4 regions of the Johannesbaptistia floridana genome follow, and region 4 is predicted to be linked to each of the others. Evidence: predicted binding sites of a transcription regulator. Region 4 holds the regulator's gene; each other region holds the start of a gene.
What was found. The regulator NtcA, encoded in region 4, controls nitrogen genes in cyanobacteria. The targets are predictions, from matches to a motif close to TTTGTANCNNNNGNTACAAA.
Positions count from the first base shown of each region.

Region 1 (4,988 bases), on a different contig from region 4:
ACTTAACCAAGAATACTCAGATATCACCTATGAAACTCTAGTGCCGCCAAAAAAAGCTCCCCTACGCATTACTCAACTTGATGAAACTAAAATTTTAGAAGTTACATATAGAGATACAGATCCCGAAAAAATTCAGTTTGTGATGGAAAAGTTAGCCAGTAGCTATCTCGATTACAGTCTATCAGAAAGACAAACAGAAATTAGACAGGGGATAGAATATGTTGAATCTCAACTACCAAGGTTGAGACTCAGGGTAGATGAATTACAAGAAAAACTCCAAAAGTTTCGTCAAGAACATGAAATGATCAGTCCAGAAGCAGAAGGAGAAAAACTGTCTCAACAACTGTTAGACTTAGAAGCCCAATATTTAGACACTCAAGTAAAGCTAAAAGAAACTCAATCTCTGTATACTCTATTAAAACAACAATTAGGAGTACAGCCCGAACAAGCTTTGACGGCTAGTTATTTGAGCGAATCACCTCATTACCAAAATTTACTTAGTAAACTACAAGAAATAGAAATAAAATTAGCAGAAGAGTCGGTACGTTTCTTAGATAATAGCCCGACAATGGAAGCTCTCCAAGAAGAACGAGCTAATTTACTCAATCTTCTTGAACAAGAAGCAGCAGTAGTCCTAGGGAATAATTTGTCCTCCCAAGCGATAAAATCACCATTTTACACAACCCCAAGCACTATAAAACTAGGATTGAATCAACAGTATATTGAAGCAGCTAATCGTCAAGAGATTTTACAAATTAGAGAAGAAGCCTTAGCCGTAGGGATAGCCAAAATCAAAGAAGAACTAGAACTATTACCCATTTTGGCTCGCCGTTATACCGATATCAAAAGAGAAGTTGATGTAGCCACCGATAGCCTGGGTCGTTTCCTCGCCGATCAAGAAAAACTTCAACTAGAAGCAGCTCAACAACCACTCCCCTGGCAGTTAATCTCTTCAGTTAAGCTACCGAATGAGCCAATTTATCCTCGACCCCTGCGCAATCTAATTCTCAGCACCATCGGCGGTTTAATATTGGGAATGGGAGCAGCATTGTTAGCAGATCGCCTAGATCCTGTGTTTCATTCTGCTGAAGAATTGAAAGAAACCGTTGACCTACCTATCCTCGCTCTTATTCCTCTACAAAAAGAATTAGATAATGTCCAAAAATTCCTCAACAAAGGTTTACCAGAATTAACTATTGGCAATAACAAGATTTCTCTAGGTGATACTACTAATGAGACAACAACAGCTACTAGTTCAGAATCCAATTACAAAGCTACCCCCTTTGTAGAAGCCTTTCGTTCTCTATATACCAACATTCGCCTTTTAAGTTCTGATAGGATAATTAAATCCATTGTGATTAGCTCTTCAGCTCCTGCGGAGGGTAAATCAACGATTTCCCTCAACTTAGCTAAAGCTGCTAGTGCTATGGGTCAAAAAGTGCTCTTAATTGATGGAGATTTACGACGACCTCAAGTTCATCATCGCCTCAATTTAGAAAATCAACGGGGTTTGAGTAATGTTATTGCCACGGGTACGAGTTTGAATAGTGTTATTCAACAAGTACCATCAGAAGAAAATCTTTCAGTAATTACCGCAGGAGATGTACCTCCAGATCCTACTCGTTTACTTTCTTCTCAAAAAATGCGGGAAATAGTCACAGAGTTAGAAAGATCTGGAGAGTTTGACCTAATTATTTACGATACTCCACCTTTGTTAGGTTTTGCTGATGCTAGAATTTTGGCAAACTACACTCAAGGACTAATTCTTGTTACTAAAATTGCTAAAACTGATCGCTCTGCTTTGAAACAAAGTATCGAACAATTGCAAATGTCTCAAGTACCTATCTTGGGCTTAGTAGCCAATAATGTCACTCGACATAGTCATGGTTCATACTATTACTATGACCACTACTCTAGCTATTACGGCCGTCAGTAAATTAAGCTTTAGCCGGGAGAAATAAGGCAATCTCTCCTTATTTCTTAAATTTTGTGAAAATTTATTTATCAGTTTAGGCCATGGTCAGTAATTCTGTTCTTTCTTCTACTTTTTTTCTCACTATCCTGCTCATGATTGGGCTATTTTTCTTTATCCGTGCTGCTGTCAAAGATCGTACTCAGCAACTGATTTTAACTAGTAAACTACCTGAAGAAAAAATCCTCATTCAGTTGCAAAATTATTTTGAAGCTAGAGCTTATCAAGTTAAGGCTGTAGACTCCGCTAGTAATCAAGTTACTTTTGAAGGTTTTGTTCGTCCTAGTTGGTTTTTAGCCTTACTTTTGAGTATTTTAGCTTTTTTTGGGTTACTATCTTTGAGTCTAGTTATTTCACTACTTTTCCCTAATATTGGTCAATATACCTTGATATTGACAGTAATAGCACCTGTTGCTGGCATCTTCTATTGGCAAAATGCCGGACGTTTGGAGCAGGTATTCTTGACTGTTACACCTCAGAAAAATCAAGACGATGAGATAGAAACCCAAATTGCAGTAACCGCTCATCGTGATGAATTAATTCAATTTAAAAAATCATTGAACCTTTAAGGGCAAATCGCCTGATTATGCCCTTAGATTCTATGGAATTTTAACCTATCCTAAAAAATACCAATCAACCACTCAAAAGTTTAATCAATTTATGAGTGGTTTGAATTTTAAAAAGGCTTACGAAGTACTCAGAACAGATGCTTTTGCCGGAGCTGGAGGATTTGGTATAATTCCTCTTAAGCTGGGGAAAAGAAAATGATTCTCCTCCACATATTGAGCTCCAAATAATCCTTTCTCTGCCCAGAAATATCTGTCAGTGGTGTGTTCATTGCGTCTCACAATCAAGACAGCGGGAGGAGTTATACCAAAGCTTTTAATATACTTTCGTGCTGCTGTCACTGGTTTATCTTCACCACTTTCGAGATTGTACTGAGGTACTAATGCTAGTATTTTGCGTCCCTCTAGGCGGCGGCGACTTTTGCGTTTACGTTTCCTAGCCAACCTGTTTACCTCCTAATTTAAGCCTATTATATGTATTTATCTTTACAGAAGCCGATAAAATTGTATAATATGAGATTAAAAAAATCAACCCCCCCATGGTCACTGATATGAGCAAAACAGTTGATATATAAGTATTAGAGGGAAAAAATTTTTTTTGAAAAGTAAAAATTAACACCGTTTTCTCTCAAGTGAAGCCTTTAAAAGTTAAGATAGAAAAAACAGTATTTAGCCTAGCTTCAAGCTGTTTAAATTGATTAAACTAGGATTCCATTCATGTTATCTTGTGACCAAGAGATTAGTAGAGAGTTTTTAGCGCTGTGTCAGTCTCAATTAGCTTTACTTGCTCAAAGTTTAGGTTCAAACTGGTCCGCAGTGTATTTGACTCAAAAGTCACAACAAACACAGTTAACTAGACTAATACCAGTGGCCGTTTATCCCATAAACCCAGTAAACACCCTTGAAGGCTTCCCCAAAGTTTGGCCAAATTCAGAAAGTACCTCGGAAATTATACAGCAACAACAGAGTGAATCATTTATTCCTCCAGAAAATCCCTCAACTCTATCCCAACCACATCAAAACACTCATCAACTAGTAGTACCTTTGGTATATGAAGAAGCGGTAATAGGCTTGTTGGTAGCTAAACGGGAAAAGACAGACTGGCAATCACGGGAAATAGACCAAGTAGAAAAAATCGCTGAAACAATCGCCATCGCTACTTTACTCCAGCAACATCAAGTTTGGTCTCAAGAAAATTTTTTGCAGCAAGAAAAACTACGTATAGTAGAGGGAGAAAAACTTGATGATTTTCTCCACCAATTACGTAATCCTCTCACAGCTTTACGGACTTTTGCTAAGCTACTTTTGAAACGACTTTTACCATCAGATCCTAATCACAAAGTGGCTGAGGGTTTATATCAACAAACTGAGCATATTCAAGAATTAATTAGGGAATTTACTGCTAATTCTACTCTACTTCAACCAGATTCTTTGATAGAGGCAACTCCTAGTCCTCCTCAATTACCTAGTAAAGGCTTGAATCTTGAACCAGTAAAACTCCAGGAAGTAGCTGAGTCGGTAATTTTTACAGCTTTGACCATGGCTGAAACTAAAGGAATTACCGTAGAAGTGGAAATGGCCGAGGATTTGCCTTTGATTGAAGCTAATCCTCAAGCTTTGAAAGAAGTTTTACATAATTTGTTGGATAATGCCCTGAAATATACCCCCAGAGGTGGTGCGATCAAAATTGTGACCGCCTCAGGAATTCAGTTTCAAGGCTTGGCAATCCATGACACAGGCTGCGGTATTCCCCAAGAAGTCCAAAGTCGCATTTTTGAACGCCATTATCGTGGAACTCAAGCTGATGGCAATATACCAGGAACTGGTCTAGGTTTGGCGATCGCCTTGGAACTAGTTACTCAAATGCGTGGTAAAATTGAATTAATTAGTCCTAATCAAGCTATTTTTAACTCCCAACCTCACGAAGGTGGTACTACCTTTATTGTTTGGTTTTTAATTGCTTGTCAACAATCTTAATAAAAGTTTATATATTTTTGTTAAGTTTACTGAGAATAAGGAGAATTGACAGGTAAGATAGATTTTGGCGTTTAAGATTTAATTAATCAATTGCTAAGGGTCTTTAGGAGGATGTATGGATTTTATTACCAATTTATTCAGTAACCTCAATTTAGAGGCAATTTTACAACTAACTTTTGTCGGTTTGATTATGATTTCAGGCCCAATAGTTATCTTTGTCCTAGCTTTCCGCGGTGGAGATCTCTAAATTGGAATTCCGCTATAGCTAGTTAAATGTAGATATTACTTCTTCATTTGATTAGCTTTAGTGATATTTATCAACTAAATAATTGAGGTTTGCAATTATGCCCCTAATCAAAGTACAATGCTCTGTTAATCCCAGTGACAAAACTTTAGTAGAAGATCTACTGAAAACATTATCGAGTAAGTTAGCTCAGCATTTAAATAAGCCTGAATCTTATGTGATGACAGCT
Region 1 is NZ_JALKVM010000037.1:7,173-12,160, reverse strand. It holds gene MW688_RS02760 (GumC family protein) at 1-1,936, shown strand, start outside; gene MW688_RS02755 (cofactor assembly of complex C subunit B) at 2,017-2,541, shown strand; gene MW688_RS02750 (DUF3155 domain-containing protein) at 2,659-2,982, opposite strand; gene MW688_RS02745 (sensor histidine kinase) at 3,256-4,515, shown strand; gene psb30 (photosystem II reaction center protein Ycf12/Psb30) at 4,631-4,762, shown strand; gene MW688_RS02735 (phenylpyruvate tautomerase MIF-related protein) at 4,860-4,988, shown strand, end outside.
Region 1: the regulator NtcA is predicted to act here: its motif matches at 3,012-3,031, upstream of MW688_RS02750 (DUF3155 domain-containing protein).

Region 2 (4,988 bases), on a different contig from region 4:
GATTGTCTAGTGGCAACAAAAATTATCTCATCTGATGGCCAAATAGAAATACTCAAAAATGAAGATCTAGCCTATCAATATCGCTACTCAAAACTACAAAACCAAAATAAATTAGTTTTAGAAGCAACATTTAAACTAGAGTCAGGTTGGGGCAAAGAAAAAATGCTAGAAATAACTAATAAAAATCTGAAAACGAGAACCAAATCTCAGCCCTACGACCGCCCTAGTTGTGGTAGTGTTTTTCGTAATCCTCCAAACTATGCAGCAGGCTGGTTAATTGAGCAATCTGGCTTAAAAGGATATTCTATAGGTGATGCCCAAGTAGCCCACCGTCACGCTAATTTTATCCTCAATTGTGGTCATGCTACTGCCATGGATATTTGGCAATTAATTAATCATATACAGGCTACAGTAGCTAAAAACTGGAATATAAATTTAGAAACAGAAGTGCAAATTCTTGGGGAATTTTGACCCTAGATTCTTAAACCTATCTAACATCCTTGAGTATAATATGGAACCAGTCTTTGATATAATTAGAATAGGACTGTAAAATCTCAAGTACAATTATAATTTAAGAAAATAAGTTTAGAGATTATGAATAAAGAAGGTAAAGGCTTCGGTTTCGGAATTAACAAAATGAAACAATTTGCCACAGCTTTACAAAAAGCTCAGCAAATGCAAGAAGATGCTAAAAAGCTACAAGAAGAACTAGAAAATATGGAAATAGAGGGAGAAAGCCCAGATGGCTTAGTAACCGTCGTGATGAGCGGTAACCAAGAGCCCCTCCGGGTAAAAATTGAGCCTCAAGCTTTAGAAAAAACCCCCGAAGAACTCTCTGAGATAGTAACTACTGCTCTAAAAGACGGTTATGCTAAATCCAAAGCAAATATGGAAGAGCGCATGGAACAATTAACTAGTAGCTTGAATTTACCTAATATGTAAATTAATGTAAATTAATGTGTAAATAAAATGACTTCCTATGCCATACTTTTTGTTTGTTTAGGGAACATTTGTCGCTCTCCTACGGCAGAAAACATTATGAAAAAGCTAGTTGCAGAAGCTGGATTAACAGAATCCATATTTTGTGACTCGGCTGGTACATCTAGCTATCATCTTGGCGCTCCTCCAGATAGAAGAATGACTGAAGTGGCTAAATCAAGGGGTATTAAACTAATTGGCAAAGCCAGACAATTTGAAGTGGCTGATTTTCAGGCATTTGACCTAATTTTAGCTATGGATAGGAGTAACTATCAAGATATTCTTTATCTAGATCCTCAAGGAAAATATCGTGACAAAGTTAAATTGATGTGTGACTTTGCGACAAAATATTCAGTTAAAGATGTACCAGATCCTTATTATGGGGGAAGAGAGGGATTTGAATTAGTTATAGATTTACTTCTAGACAGTTGTCAGAGTTTATTAAAAACATTACAAACATCTGGAAATCTTCCCTAACTCTCTTGTGATATCTTTTTATTAAACTATAAATATATGGTGCGTTAGGCGCTTACCGCCTAACGCACTCAAAAACCAGTACTTTTGTACTAAATTACCCCGAGAAAAAGTTGATTTTTTTGATGGGAGTTGTGTGAGTGAGTTATAAACTCAATTGCGCTGATTCTTTCTCTAGTAAATCAATAAGTTGCTCATCTCCTCTAGCTTTAGCTACAGTTAATCTATGTTCTAAACTACGTCTGATATTTTCTAAATGAATATGAGCAGATTGATTAACAGTTATTTTTTTTTGAGAATTAATTAGACAGTAACCTTCATAAGCTAAAGGTTTAGCTTTTTCTGGAGTGGGTATTTGCTGAAGAGGTAGAGGGCAAGTGCTATAAGCTACACCTCTATATTGTCGATAGATTTTTGGTTTAATATCTGGTATGTGTCTAGGGTATTTGTGATGCCAAACCTGACCTCTATATTTTCCGCCTATTTCTCTTTGGTCAAATTCTATAGTTGATGAAACTTGATCGTATTTAACACCACGGTAAGATAATTTCATTTTTAAACTCCTAATTATATTTTTATAGCAATAACTTATGTATTCACAGAAGGCACTCGCCAAACAAAAAATGGAAAAAGACAATAAATAACAATCTTTTAATTCTCTATCTCTTAGCCCATAGCTCTATAGTTAGGAAATATGTACATACAAGAGTGAGCAAGTAAATTTCTCGCTTTTGTGCTCAACTACACAAATCTTTATACCTATAGAATCCTACTCTGCTAATTTCCTCAGTTAAAAAGTATCTAGATTTAAACTTAATGTTGGTAATGGGCGCCACGATAAGTCAACTCAGAGGAGGAGGATTGACGGCGACGATATCTTTCTTTATAGTGGTGAGCTTTCCAACATGAGCCTCTATATTTACCCCCTACTTCTCCTTCGACTATATTGACTGTCATTGGCTCTTTTTCGTATTTGACTCCTCGGAATATCAATTTCATGGTTTTTCTCCTGATTGATTTATTTTTATTTTAGCATTTCCCCAAAAAAACTGTATATTTTGTTACTTTTTTTAAAATAAGTCATCAATCAATAACATTTGAAGTTTGAAACAAAGAAGAACAAACAAAGAAAAAAAAACTTCAGTAATCTTTTATACCAAGGAAAAAGAGAGCGATCGCTCTTCAACATTGTACCGGAAGCTTTGTAATCAATGTTATCTTTAAAGTAAGTAGGATGCAACTTTTCAGGTCGCACCCTACCTACTTAAAGATAGCATCTCCACAAATCAAATAGACTGAAAAAACCTCCTGTATTTCATAATTGTTGGCCACAGAATCGCCAAAGGAGTAGATGATGCCATTAAAAATAGTTGACATTGTACTTAATCAAAGGTATCAAATTCTTAGTTTCCTGTGGCTTTAGGGATAGGATTAGCCTTAGGGGGATTTTGTGGTGTTTTCGGCTACTATAAAAGTTTCAATTTTAACGTGGAGTTCAAGACACCTATCGCCAGACAATTACGGCTAAAACGGTAGTTGGTACGTATGGTTATATGGCTCCAGAACAATACCAAGGCAGAGCTAATTTAGCTACAGATTTATATGGATTAGGGGCAACTTTAATATTTTTACTGACAGGAAATAATCCTACAGACCTTCCTCAAAAAAAACTAAAAATTGATTTTTGCCCCAAAGTGAAGATATCGAGTAAGTTTGTCGAGTGGATCGAAAAACTCATAGATCCAATTAGTACTAATCGGTTTGCTAATGCTCAAGAAGCTTGGGAAGTATTAGTAGGTAAAAGAAATTTAGTTAAATACAGTTCCCTGAAAATAATATCAGAAAAAGACAGAATCAAGGTAACTTTTTTGCCAATGCTTTTTAATCAAGCTAAATTCTCATCAAACATTTCGATGTATTTATTCATAATTACTGAGGTGATAACTCTAACTTCTATCTGGCTAGGATTAAGTTTGATTATGTACAACTATAAAGGTACAGTATTTAACTGGATTTGGTTTAGTTTAATCAGCTCGATATATATAATTCCTCTACTAAAAATCGTTAAACATCAGCTAATCTGGTTTATTATAGATATACTATTATATTTGGTAATAGTCGTTGCTTTGATGTATATTTCCCTGGTTTTTCTTGCTAATGATTTACAATGGATGACTTATTTTATTGTCAGTATTTTAATTCTAAAATTCTTTTTAAATAGAAGAAATAGACCTAATATTTTGAGGGCTCTTTTCTTAACAACAAATATAGCTATAGACTCTGAACAAATAATTGCCAAAACTTATCTATTTAATAAATTAATTAATACTTCTATGTGGCAGCGACGAGCAGTCAATATAACGGTTAATCATCAAGGTTTACAATTGACAAAAAGGTACAAGATAAAAGCTACTTTAGCTAGATTTGGTGCTTTTCTTAGCAAGCAGGAGAAATTGTGGCTAAAACAGGTTTTAAGCGATGAAGGTGAATAGTGTACAAACTAAATTAGGCTAAAATATTACTATAGCAGTACAAAAAAAGGTGTTTGACATATAAACTAACTGAACTATTCTATTTTTTAATCGCATCACGCATTTGTCGATTACGCAATCGAGTAAGATAAAATAAGAGAGGAAATTTCCATGAAATAACATTATTGTTAAATTAAAATGATACAAAAATACAGAATAACTGTAAAACATCGCCAAAAAGGAGAAATTTATAGTTTTTTAGCTTCAACGGATCGATATATACTCCATAGTGCTGAAGCTGAAGGTTATGATCTGCCATTTTCTTGTCGTAATGGTGCCTGTACAACTTGTGCTGCCAGAATAAATTCTGGTCAAGTATACCAACCAGAGGCAATGGGACTTTCACCAGAACTACAAGAAAAAGGTTATGCCCTACTGTGTGTAAGCTACCCTACTTCGGATTTGGAAGTAGAAACACAAGATGAAGATGAAGTGTATGAGCTGCAATTTGGGCGCCATTTCGCTAGAGGAAAAGTTCGCTTCGGATTCCCTCTAGAAGAAGATTAGGAGATATTAAAGAGATTGAAAGAATGATGAATGATTATCAGGGTGAAGAATTATCAATTTTTTTAGATATAGCGACAGAAGCTGTGTTAGCAGGTGGAGCTATACTAGCAAATTCCTGGGGAAAATTAGAAACAATCAAGGAAAAAGGACGCAAAGGAGATTTAGTAACAGATATAGACACTAAAGCCGAAAAAGCAGTATTATCAGTTATTCGACGCCATTTCAGTAAACATTCGATTTTAGCAGAAGAGTCAGGGGCGATCGCCTCACAAAATCAAGATTATCTTTGGGCAATTGATCCATTAGATGGGACTACTAATTATGCCCACGGTTATCCCATAGCGGCGGTTTCTGTAGGTTTATTGATAGAAGGAGAGCCGAAAGTAGGAGCTATTTATAACCCCTTTCGTCAAGAGTTATTTAGAGCCGCTACTGGTTTAGGGGCTACTTGTAATCGTAGTTCAATACAAGTATCTGAAACAACCAATTTATCAGATA
Region 2 is NZ_JALKVM010000155.1:12,671-17,658, forward strand. It holds gene murB (UDP-N-acetylmuramate dehydrogenase) at 1-471, shown strand, start outside; gene MW688_RS10645 (YbaB/EbfC family nucleoid-associated protein) at 595-942, shown strand; gene MW688_RS10650 (low molecular weight protein-tyrosine-phosphatase) at 970-1,455, shown strand; gene pirA (arginine synthesis PII-interacting regulator PirA) at 1,598-2,005, opposite strand; gene MW688_RS10660 (DUF4278 domain-containing protein) at 2,266-2,451, opposite strand; gene MW688_RS10665 (hypothetical protein) at 3,006-3,944, shown strand; gene MW688_RS10670 (2Fe-2S iron-sulfur cluster-binding protein) at 4,122-4,490, shown strand; gene MW688_RS10675 (inositol monophosphatase family protein) at 4,517-4,988, shown strand, end outside.
Region 2: the regulator NtcA is predicted to act here: its motif matches at 2,593-2,612, upstream of MW688_RS10660 (DUF4278 domain-containing protein).

Region 3 (4,988 bases), on a different contig from region 4:
GGTTCTGACTTATTTGAAGTTGAGTATAGAGGGATATGGACCATTGAAGAATTTCTAGTAGATACAGGAGTAGAAAACATTACTCTAGGTCCAGATTTTGAAGGAGGTTTGTTACTATCCAGTGAAAATAATTCTTTTTCTGCCTCTGGAATCATTGATCCTTTTTTAATCATAACCCAAGACGACTTATTCCCATCACAACAAATTCCTGAACCTATGACCATTTTAGGGTCTGCTTTGGTACTAGGTATAAGCTCTTATATGAAGTATCAACAACAAAAAACTAGATAATATCCAGCTTAAGTATGATTTCTATCGCTAACCGATGGGTTAGCGATGGAGTTTAAGTATTTAAGATAACTTATTTATACTATACTTTGGGTAAAATAATAGGATCTATTTAGGTAGATTGCACAACAATTTGATTAACTGTTAAGTTTTCAGGAAAAAATTAGATACTGGTTTGATTAAGTAAATTTAAAAGCTCTTTCCTCAATCATAAATCTTAATCTGAAAAAATAAATCAGTGATTTTATGTAGTCTTATTTTCAGAAATACCATCAATCAATTCAATTTTTATGCAGTTAAGAGTAGAGTTTTTTAAAGATTTAGTAAAGTTAAGGCGTTTAACCCCAAAAATTTTCAAAATAATGTATGCTAAATAAAAGAAAACATACAATAGTGTAGTCTCGTTAACTAAAAACATGAGAAAACTAGATCTTATCAAATTATCAACTATAGCTGCCGGCTTAAGTTTATTAGGTGCATTTCTCCCTGCTCGTGCTGCTGATCTTGTACAAGGAACCATAACCATTGGTGGAGACTCAAACTTGTTTGAATTAGACTCAACTGATGGGACTCTTGAGTTCACCAACGCTGAAGTCATCACTACTACAGGTGCCTTTGAAGAGCTTCCTCTTAGAAGTGGCACAGACGTTAGAGTAGGTGACATGGAAATAACAGGTATGCCTATCAACAACCCTGTAGTTACTGCGGGAGTTGATCCACAAGAAGTAACCTTTAATGCTACAGCTCTAGGAACAGTAATCGACGACCGAGTCCCTGATTTCTATGGTATTCAATATCCAGGAATTTGGAGTATAGGTACAGTAGACTACAATGGATTTCTGTCTCTATCTAGTGAGACCAGTTCTCCTGGAGAGGAGGAGGTTAGCGCCTTCTCCATCTCTGGTAGAGTAGATTCATTATTCGTTCCACCACAACAAATTCCTGAACCTATGACTATCTTAGGATCTGCTTTTGTTCTAGGTGTAGGTTCTTATTTTAAATCTCAACAAAAGAAGAAAAAATAAGTAGGTGTTTTAGAACTTACTTGAAAAATAAACTACGTTGAAAGCGCGTTGCTTTAGTCTATAAGTACATGATGCAACGCTTTTTTTTACAACAAAGTTGAAAACATATCAGTATCTCTTGACTTACACAATTTCTATACACCCCACACTCCACCATCTACACACTCAACATCTCACTCTCTTCATTTTCTTGTGGTAAAACACAATGATACTGAGTTAACTCAAAATAATGTATCTAAAAATACAGAAATAAAATAGAAAACGTTGAATATTAAATAGTTCAAATAAATAGATCAAATTTAGTCTCAACTACATTTGGTTTTGATGTACAAAATATAAAAATATAGTGTTTTTGAGTAAAAATGTCTAGACAAAAATCAATTAACACATGGGGAATACCCGGAATTAATAAACTTTATTGGTTAGCTTGCATACCCTTAACAGCCGTTATTGTGGTTGTTTGGAAAACGGCAGCTATAGCTCAAGATGAAGTACCACCAACTCCAGAAGAAGTAAAAGGAATACTGGATACCGTTTGGATATTAGTAGCATCAGTCCTAGTAATCTTTATGAATGCAGGATTTGGGATGTTAGAGACAGGTTTCTGTCGTCAAAAAAATGCAGTAAATATCCTCTCTAAAAATCTAATTGTATTTGCTATTACTACAATAACCTACTGGCTAATAGGTTTTGCAATCATGTTTGGTACAGGCAATGGGTTCTTTGGTTCTTCGGGTTGGTTTCTATCGGGACAACCAGGTACCTACGGATTAGAGCCTTTTCCTGCTGGATTACCAATCCCCGTATTCTTCCTCTTTCAATCAGCCTTCGCTGCCACAGCGGCGACAATTGTTTCTGGTGCTGTAGCTGAAAGAATTAAATTCCATGATTTCTTAATCTTTAGTGTGGTTCTCACAGCAGTTTTCTATCCCATCACTGGACATTGGGTGTGGGGAAAAGGAGGTTGGTTAGGTGGTCTTGGCTTTTTTGATTTTGCTGGTTCTACAGTAGTTCACTCTGTAGGAGGTTGGGCCGCTTTAGCAGGAGCTTTTATCCTTGGTCCTAGAGCAGGTAAATACTCAGAGGGTAGAATCAATGCTATTCCTGGCCATAATATGAGTATTGCTACCCTAGGTTGCTTAATTCTCTGGATAGGCTGGTTTGGCTTTAACCCAGGTTCAGAATTAGCAGCGAGTCAGAATGTGGCCTACATTGCTGTAACTACTAACCTAGCTGCGGCAGCAGGAGGAGTTACCGCCACCTTCACTTCTTGGTTCAAAGATGGTGCCCCTGACTTATCTATGATAATCAATGGTATCCTAGCAGGCTTAGTGGGAATTACCGCAGGCTGTGCAGTAGTTGGCTATTTTGGTGCTGTAATTATTGGTGCTATTGCTGGTGTGATTGTGGTTTTCTCTGTAGCCTTCTTTGATAGTATCAAAATTGATGACCCAGTAGGTGCTACTTCAGTTCACTTAGTTTGTGGTATTTGGGGTACTCTGGCAGTTGGTATATTTGACCTAGAAAATGGTATATTATTTGAAAAGAAAAATTTTGTATTCTTTAATTCTGAGAATGTTCAACAACTGATTAATCAAATTATTGGTATTGTTTCCATTGGTGCCTTTACTTTGATTTTAAGTGTTCTTTGTTGGTTAGCCCTCAAATATACCTTAGGCTTACGAGTTTCCCCAGAAGAAGAAATGGAAGGCTTAGATATCAGCGAACATGGTATGGAAGCATACAATGGTTTCGTTAAAGAAGCTGACATCTTCGCTAGTGGTCTTAATACAACTGGGATCAGTGGTGTAGAAGACATTTCTAGAACAGTAGATTAAACAAGAGTTTAAATTAACTCAATCCCCTAAGATAGTGTTGCTTTTCCAAGATGGGAAGCAGCACTAATTTTTTCACAACTCCTGATAGAATTCTAGCTGTTGCTTAGCTAAAGCTAAATTAGTATACTTATCTCTAACTCTTTGGTAGCCTAATTCAGCTAAGTGATTAGCTAAATCAGTATTCTCGGCTAACTGCTGTAAGCATTGAGATAAAGCAACTGCATCTCCTTCAGGAAAGATTAAACCTGCATCTTCAATTACATAGGGAATTTCTCCAGAATTAGAACCAATTACAGGCACTCTACAGGCCATCGCTTCAATTAATACATGACCAAATTGTTCTTTCCATCCCACAGCACTAATAGTTTTAACTTTGTAGGTAGTCTGGGAAGGTAAAACTAAAACATTCATCAGATTTAAATAGTTAGCTACTTGTTCATGAGGGACGCTCTCTACTACTATTAATTTATCTCTAATTCCTAATTCTGTTGCCTCAGTGCGAATTTGTGTCATTAAATCTCCTCTACCAAGAAGCAGTAACCTCCAGTTACTGAGTTGAAGTTTAGCAACGGCTTTAACTAAAGTTAAAATACCCTTTTCTTCAACAAAGCGCCCGACAAAACCTATCACAAACTCTGTAGATTTAATCCCCAATTCCTCAGCAAGTTGTGGTTGCGGTTTTGGCGTAAATAATTGTTCATCTACTCCTAGTTGGGGTAAAACAGTACTCTTTCCTGTATAACCATGGTTGCGTAAAATATCTACAGCATCTTGATTACCACCAATTAATCCTTGGGTATGGCGAAGATTGTAGCTTTCTAACCAAGATAAGGGGAATTTAGTTTGATATGGTAGATTCCACCAGGTAAAAAGGACATTTTTGGCTTTGAGATTTAGCCAGCGATTGAGAGTAATGAGTTGAGCGTAGCCTAGGGATTTAGCCCCTTGTTCCACCTGAATAATATCAGGTTGGAATTCTTGAAGCAAATTTTTGATTTCTAAACCAAAAGTTAATAATGCTTGATTATTTTTACTAAAATTACTAATTGGAACTAAACTGAAATTGCCCTGAGACCAAGGAGTCGTAGTAACAGTTTGATTTTGTACTCCTCCCGGTTGCCATAGTTTCGGCACAACCACCATAACTTGGTGATTGTCTTCTAAATTAGCTAATAATTCTAGCTTGGCACAGTTAAGTTTAACTATATAGGTATGGCTAACTACTAATATTTTCATGGTAATGGTAATCCTTGTTAACGAATTGTTAATTTTGAATTCCTATGGCTTGGGGGATCATCAAATTGTTTACTATAAATTTGACCATCATCCCATATACCAACAAATATAGTTTTAAGAGCATCAAGAAATCCCCATATATAGAAAATACCACGAACCAGAATTTTTATCGGGGAACCGCTCTTATAACAGGGAGGATTGCCCAACACATGACAGTCAAATAACTTGAGATAAAGGCGTAATTGCTGCCCTAAAGTTAAGTTTTTTAGAGCCATGAGAAAATGATTATGATAAAAACTAATTTGGTAAGAGAGCGATCGCGTACTTATATCATGACATCCTCCCGTTTCTTCTCCTAAATGTACCAAATAAGCTTGAGGATCGTACCAAATCAGATAATTAGTTTGCCGCAGACGTAGACAAAAATCCGATTCTTCTCGCACCGCCGATCCCCGAAATCTCTCATCAAACCAAATCTCATGTTTAGTAAATATCTCCCGCCGAAAAGACATATTGCAACCTCGGCATGATATTACTTTTTGTGCCTTGACTGTATGGACTAAATCAATATAGTACCAAGCAATACCGGGATCTGAAGCCT
Region 3 is NZ_JALKVM010000423.1:22,628-27,615, forward strand. It holds gene MW688_RS24315 (PEP-CTERM sorting domain-containing protein) at 1-291, shown strand, start outside; gene MW688_RS24320 (PEP-CTERM sorting domain-containing protein) at 705-1,313, shown strand; gene MW688_RS24325 (ammonium transporter) at 1,676-3,151, shown strand; gene hpsO (hormogonium polysaccharide biosynthesis glycosyltransferase HpsO) at 3,224-4,387, opposite strand; gene hpsN (hormogonium polysaccharide biosynthesis glycosyltransferase HpsN) at 4,405-4,988, opposite strand, start outside.
Region 3: the regulator NtcA is predicted to act here: its motif matches at 1,542-1,561, upstream of MW688_RS24325 (ammonium transporter).

Region 4 (4,988 bases):
AATTGTTTGACTTGAGATTCAGTAATTTGTACGATTCTTTGATATTTTTGAATATTATCAAGATTAGCGGCTTTAATAGCCGTTTGATTGGCTTGTCGCAGTAAGAAGTTAATTGCTTCGGTAACGGCTTCGGGGTCTAAAATTTGTACCACATTGAAGGCTAAAACTTGTCCTCTGACAATAGCTATTTGACTTTCTCGTAGTGTTTGATACTCTTGGTAGTATTGTTCAAGGGTATTTACTTCTCGATTCAAAAAGCTAATCTGTTCTTCTAATTCTTTTAATTGCTGTTGTTGGTTTGCTAATCGAGTATTTTTCCTGGTGATTGCTTTATCGAGGATTCTAATTTTTTGATCTCTTTCTTTTATAGTTGTTTGTAGAGCTTGTTGTTGTCGGGCTAATTGTTCGATGGTTCTTTGTCTTTGTACTAAGTCTTGGTTTTGATTTTCTATTTGTGCTGCTTGATTAGCGATAGTTTCTTTGGAGGAGGCGATTTGCTGATTTAATTGTGTTCTCAACTCAATTAATTCTTCTCTTTCTGTAGCTAAAGATTCTACTTCCTCTTCTAAGCTAGAGACTTGTTGCCTGACTAATTCTAGTTCAATGTTTGCTTTTTGGAAGTTTTGATTTAATTCAACTAAATAATCTTCTATTGCTTCTTTTTCCTGTCTAGCTATACTTAGTTGTTGTTCTATTTCTTTTTTTTGCTCAGTTACTTGCGACAATCCCCTCTGAGCTTCTCTGCGTTCTTTACGAATTTGATCAATTTCAAATATTCCTTTCCGTAAGTTTTCACTTAAACTAAAGAGAATGCCCAGAGTTGATGCGGCAATTACTAATCCGGTGAAAATTGTTACTAACATAGCGGTTTGCCGAGGACGTAGATTAAATATTCTTAGTCTGGCTTTACCTACTTTTGTTCCTAGGCGATCGCCTAAAGCTGCGATCGTTCCACCTAATACTATGATTGCTATTATTAATACTAAAGCACTGGTGGTCATATATAGCTTTAGGCAAACTGTTGACTCAATACTACTGGATTATGTACTGTTATTTTTTTCTTATGAATTGAAATCATTTCTTCTTGTCTTAATTCTCCTAGTAAGCGAGTTACTGTTACGCGGGTTGATCCTATTGCTTCTGCGATCGCCTGGTGAGACAATTTTAAATCTATTCTAATTCCTTCTGTTGTTGGTACGCCAAAATCGCGACATAAAATCAACAAAAAACTTACTAAACGAGAACCCATATCTCGATGTGCTAAAGTTTCTATCATCATTTCTGTTTGTAAAATTCTTGACGATAGTCCTTGTAGCATTAACATTGACAGTTCTGGATTATCTTTCAGAGATTTGCGGAAATTGTCGATTGGAGCACTTAATAGTTCTACTGGTGTAAAAGCTACTGCGTGATAAAAGCGGTCTGATTTTTCCCCTGTAATTAGTGATAATACTCCAAAAACGCTATTTTCTCTTAGTAAAGCTACAGTAATTTCTTCTCCTGCTTCATAAACTCGGGATAGTTTTACAGCACCTTTTAACAAAAAATAGACTCTTTCTGCTGGATCTCCCGGAAAAAATATAGTTTTCCCGCGATCAAAGCTTTCTACTACGGGGGGGTATATTCCCCCTCCTACTTGGCGGAAAACGGAGGCTAAAGGTTTATCTTGACTTACGGATAGTTCCATTATAGTTTTAGTTACTAAAAAAGCTTTACATTAATCAAAGATTAGAGCTACAGATTTTACAGAATAATTTTACACCCTTTGGTATAGCATTATACTTTTTTTTTAGAGAATATTTAATATCTGTTCAAATAGTTCTTCTTCATATAATATCAAGAGATTGTCAACTTTAAATTTAAAAACATTTTCAACTACACCACTATGTTAAACTTATCAGGGAAAAAAGCTTTAGTCACTGGAATTGCCAATAACCGCTCAATTGCTTGGGGTATTGCACAACAACTAAACAAAGCTGGAGCCGAATTAGGTGTTACCTATTTACCGGATGACAAGGGACGTTTCCAAAAAAAAGTAGGAGAATTAGTAGAACCTCTTAATCCTACTCTATTTCTCCCCTGTGATGTCCAAAATGACGAACAGATTAGAGAAACTTTTGCCCAAGTCAAAGAAAAGTGGGGTAACTTCGATATTCTCATTCACTGTTTAGCTTTTGCTAACAAAGAAGATCTCTCAGGAGACTTTAGTAATGTTAGCAGAAAAGGATTTAGTACCGCCTTAGATGTTAGTGCCTATTCTCTTACTAGCTTAGCTAAAGAGGCTAAACCCTTGTTTAATCCAGGTAGCAGTATAGTTACCCTTACTTATATAGGCGGTGTTAAAGTAGTTCCCAACTATAATGTGATGGGTGTGGCTAAAGCTGCTTTAGAGATGAGTGTTCGTTATCTCGCAGCCGAGATGGGACCTAGTAATATCCGGGTTAATGGAATCTCCGCAGGACCAATTCGTACTTTGGCTTCTTCGGCGGTAGGGGGTATTTTAGATATGATTCGCCATGTAGAAGACAAAGCACCCCTAAAACGTACTGTGACTCAAGCTGAAGTGGGAAACACTGCTGCATTTTTATGTAGCGATTTAGCTAGTGGCATTACTGGACAAATTATCTACGTAGATGCAGGTTACGAAATTATGGGTTTTTAGGCAAAAAAATTGTAGCGATCTCCCAAAAAACCCCAAAGGCGATCGCTACCCAGAAAAAATCAACAGGAAATTGTGAACAATAAACAAACTTAATTAAACCAACCTAGTTACTTTAGGATAGGTAAAATGATGATGAGAGAATGCTTTTTTAGCTCGTTTAATTAAATCAGTTTGATAAATAAATTCGTCTCTAGCGTCTATGGGATAGCTTTTTAGTTTCAAGAGAATACCCCAGGGTTTTTGTTCAGCGATAACCACTACAGGCATTTTAACTTGAGTATATTTACTAGCGTAAGCAACTCGATAGAGAAGATGTATTGCTAAGTCTAAATCATTTTCATGGGCAAGATAAAATTTTGTCACAACTTGGGCTTCTAATTGACCAGCATTAGAGTTAGAAACTACATTTGTCCAAATTAAATTGTGAGGAATAATTAATATAGAATCGTCGGGAGTACGTAAACGAATGCTGCGTAATCCATAGTTAATTACTTCTCCGTAGTGTTCATTGATTTGAATGCGATCGCCTACCTTGTAAGGACTTTCAAATAAACTAACTAATCCAGCAATTACAGCACTAGCATAGTCTTTAAAAGCAAAACCCAAAGCTACAGCAACCGTACCAGTCAAAGCAAAAATATTTTCTCTAGACAAGTTAATAAATAAATTAACTAGAATAGTTACTGCTATCAGCAAAACTACTGTGCGGAAAAAAGGCAGAGATTGTTTAATCCCTAAACGCCATTCTCGCTTAACTCGTTCGGAGAACCAATTAATTAGTTTTTCTAATAAAATTATGGCTAAGTAAGCAGCAACAATTACTAAGACAGCTTGAGTAATCTTACTAACAGTTATTTCATTTAATAATTTTTCTGCTTGATTTTTAGTTTCTGAAGTAATATCATCCCCAGATTGAGCTAAAATCAAGCTGTTCAACTCCAAGATCATGGTTTATTCACCAATATAAAAATTATTGCCGTCCAGTTCTTCTTTTACTTTAGGATAGTAGATAGGATTTAATCGAAATAGTTGTGAATCTTCTTCAATTATTCCTTGACTGTACAACTTTTGTAAACCATTTTGTACAGTAGCGGGGGGATCTCCAAGAGTAACAGCTAAATGTTCTAAAGTAATTTCTTGATGTAGCAATAGAGAATAAAGTAGATAGTGATCTTCTAAAGATAAGTTTGGTAATTTTGGTAAGGTAGGAACTTTAGTAACAAGTTGTGAAGAGTCAAAGGCAAGAGAATGTCTCAGTAATTGCGCGGCTACAGTACTTAGACCGTGGGAAACAACTTTTAATTGCTGAAAAAACTCAGTTTTTTTATCTGGCGCGAGATCTTGATCTAAATCAAAATTTACGTTTATTTCTTCCATCACTGGAGTTAACCAAGCTTCTAATTCTTCCCTGTCTAAACTAGGTATCACAAAAGTTTTTGGACAATAGGCATGTAGTTGACAGACACAATTAAGATAGTTCCAAGCTATTTGATTACAGGAAATTATCCAAAATCTAGAAGAATCAGCTAAGATATTTTTTTTCAGGGAATCAATACCGTTTAATCCCGATACTGAGCGTAAAAAACACCATTCTAAGCTAGGAATAACCACTATTTCTTTTAATTTTTCTTGATGATAAATACTAACTTTTCCTAGCTGTTGTCTTAATTTTTCAGCAATTTTATTAATATCTTCTGGTCTTTGTAACCATTCTAACCAAGTAATTGGTAAATTAATTTCTGTTGATAGTTCTCCTAAGCTTTCTGTAATAATTTCTCTCCTTGATTCTACTGAATTGCTAATAATTGTTAGAGAATTACCAGGCTGATCTGGTTTTTTTTGCCATTGTTTAATAGCATTATTAATTTCTTCTGTAGTTTTTTCTTTGGTAGCTTTACATGGAGATAAATTTTTTACTAACTTATTGAGTTTATCGCTTATTTCTGGAGGAATATCTTCTAAAGATTGAGGGAGAATAATTTCTTTTTGAGTATCTTGAGAAAACCAATTAGTAAATTTATCTTTATATTTTGAATACCAGTTTTTTAGTTTATTTTCTGGTTGCTCATTGTTATTCATATTTAAGTAGGTAGTCAAAATTAAACGTAAAATAGAAAAAGTAAGGAGGTTTTAATTTAACTAAATTTCCTGGTATTCAAGCTTGGATAAAAAGAGTTAAGTCTCAACCTAATTACATTTCTATAAATTCATGAAATTTTCCTACACTGAGGCTTGAGGTACAGTGTAGGTTTGTTAACTTCACTCTTTAATAGTTCTCATGGTTGGAAACATCACAATATCTCTGATACTCTTAGAATTGGTTAAC
Region 4 is NZ_JALKVM010000170.1:31,164-36,151, reverse strand. It holds gene MW688_RS11535 (DUF3084 domain-containing protein) at 1-1,001, opposite strand, end outside; gene ntcA (global nitrogen regulator NtcA) at 1,010-1,687, opposite strand; gene fabI (enoyl-ACP reductase FabI) at 1,886-2,662, shown strand; gene MW688_RS11520 (mechanosensitive ion channel family protein) at 2,756-3,610, opposite strand; gene MW688_RS11515 (hypothetical protein) at 3,614-4,741, opposite strand; gene lysS (lysine--tRNA ligase) at 4,922-4,988, opposite strand, start outside.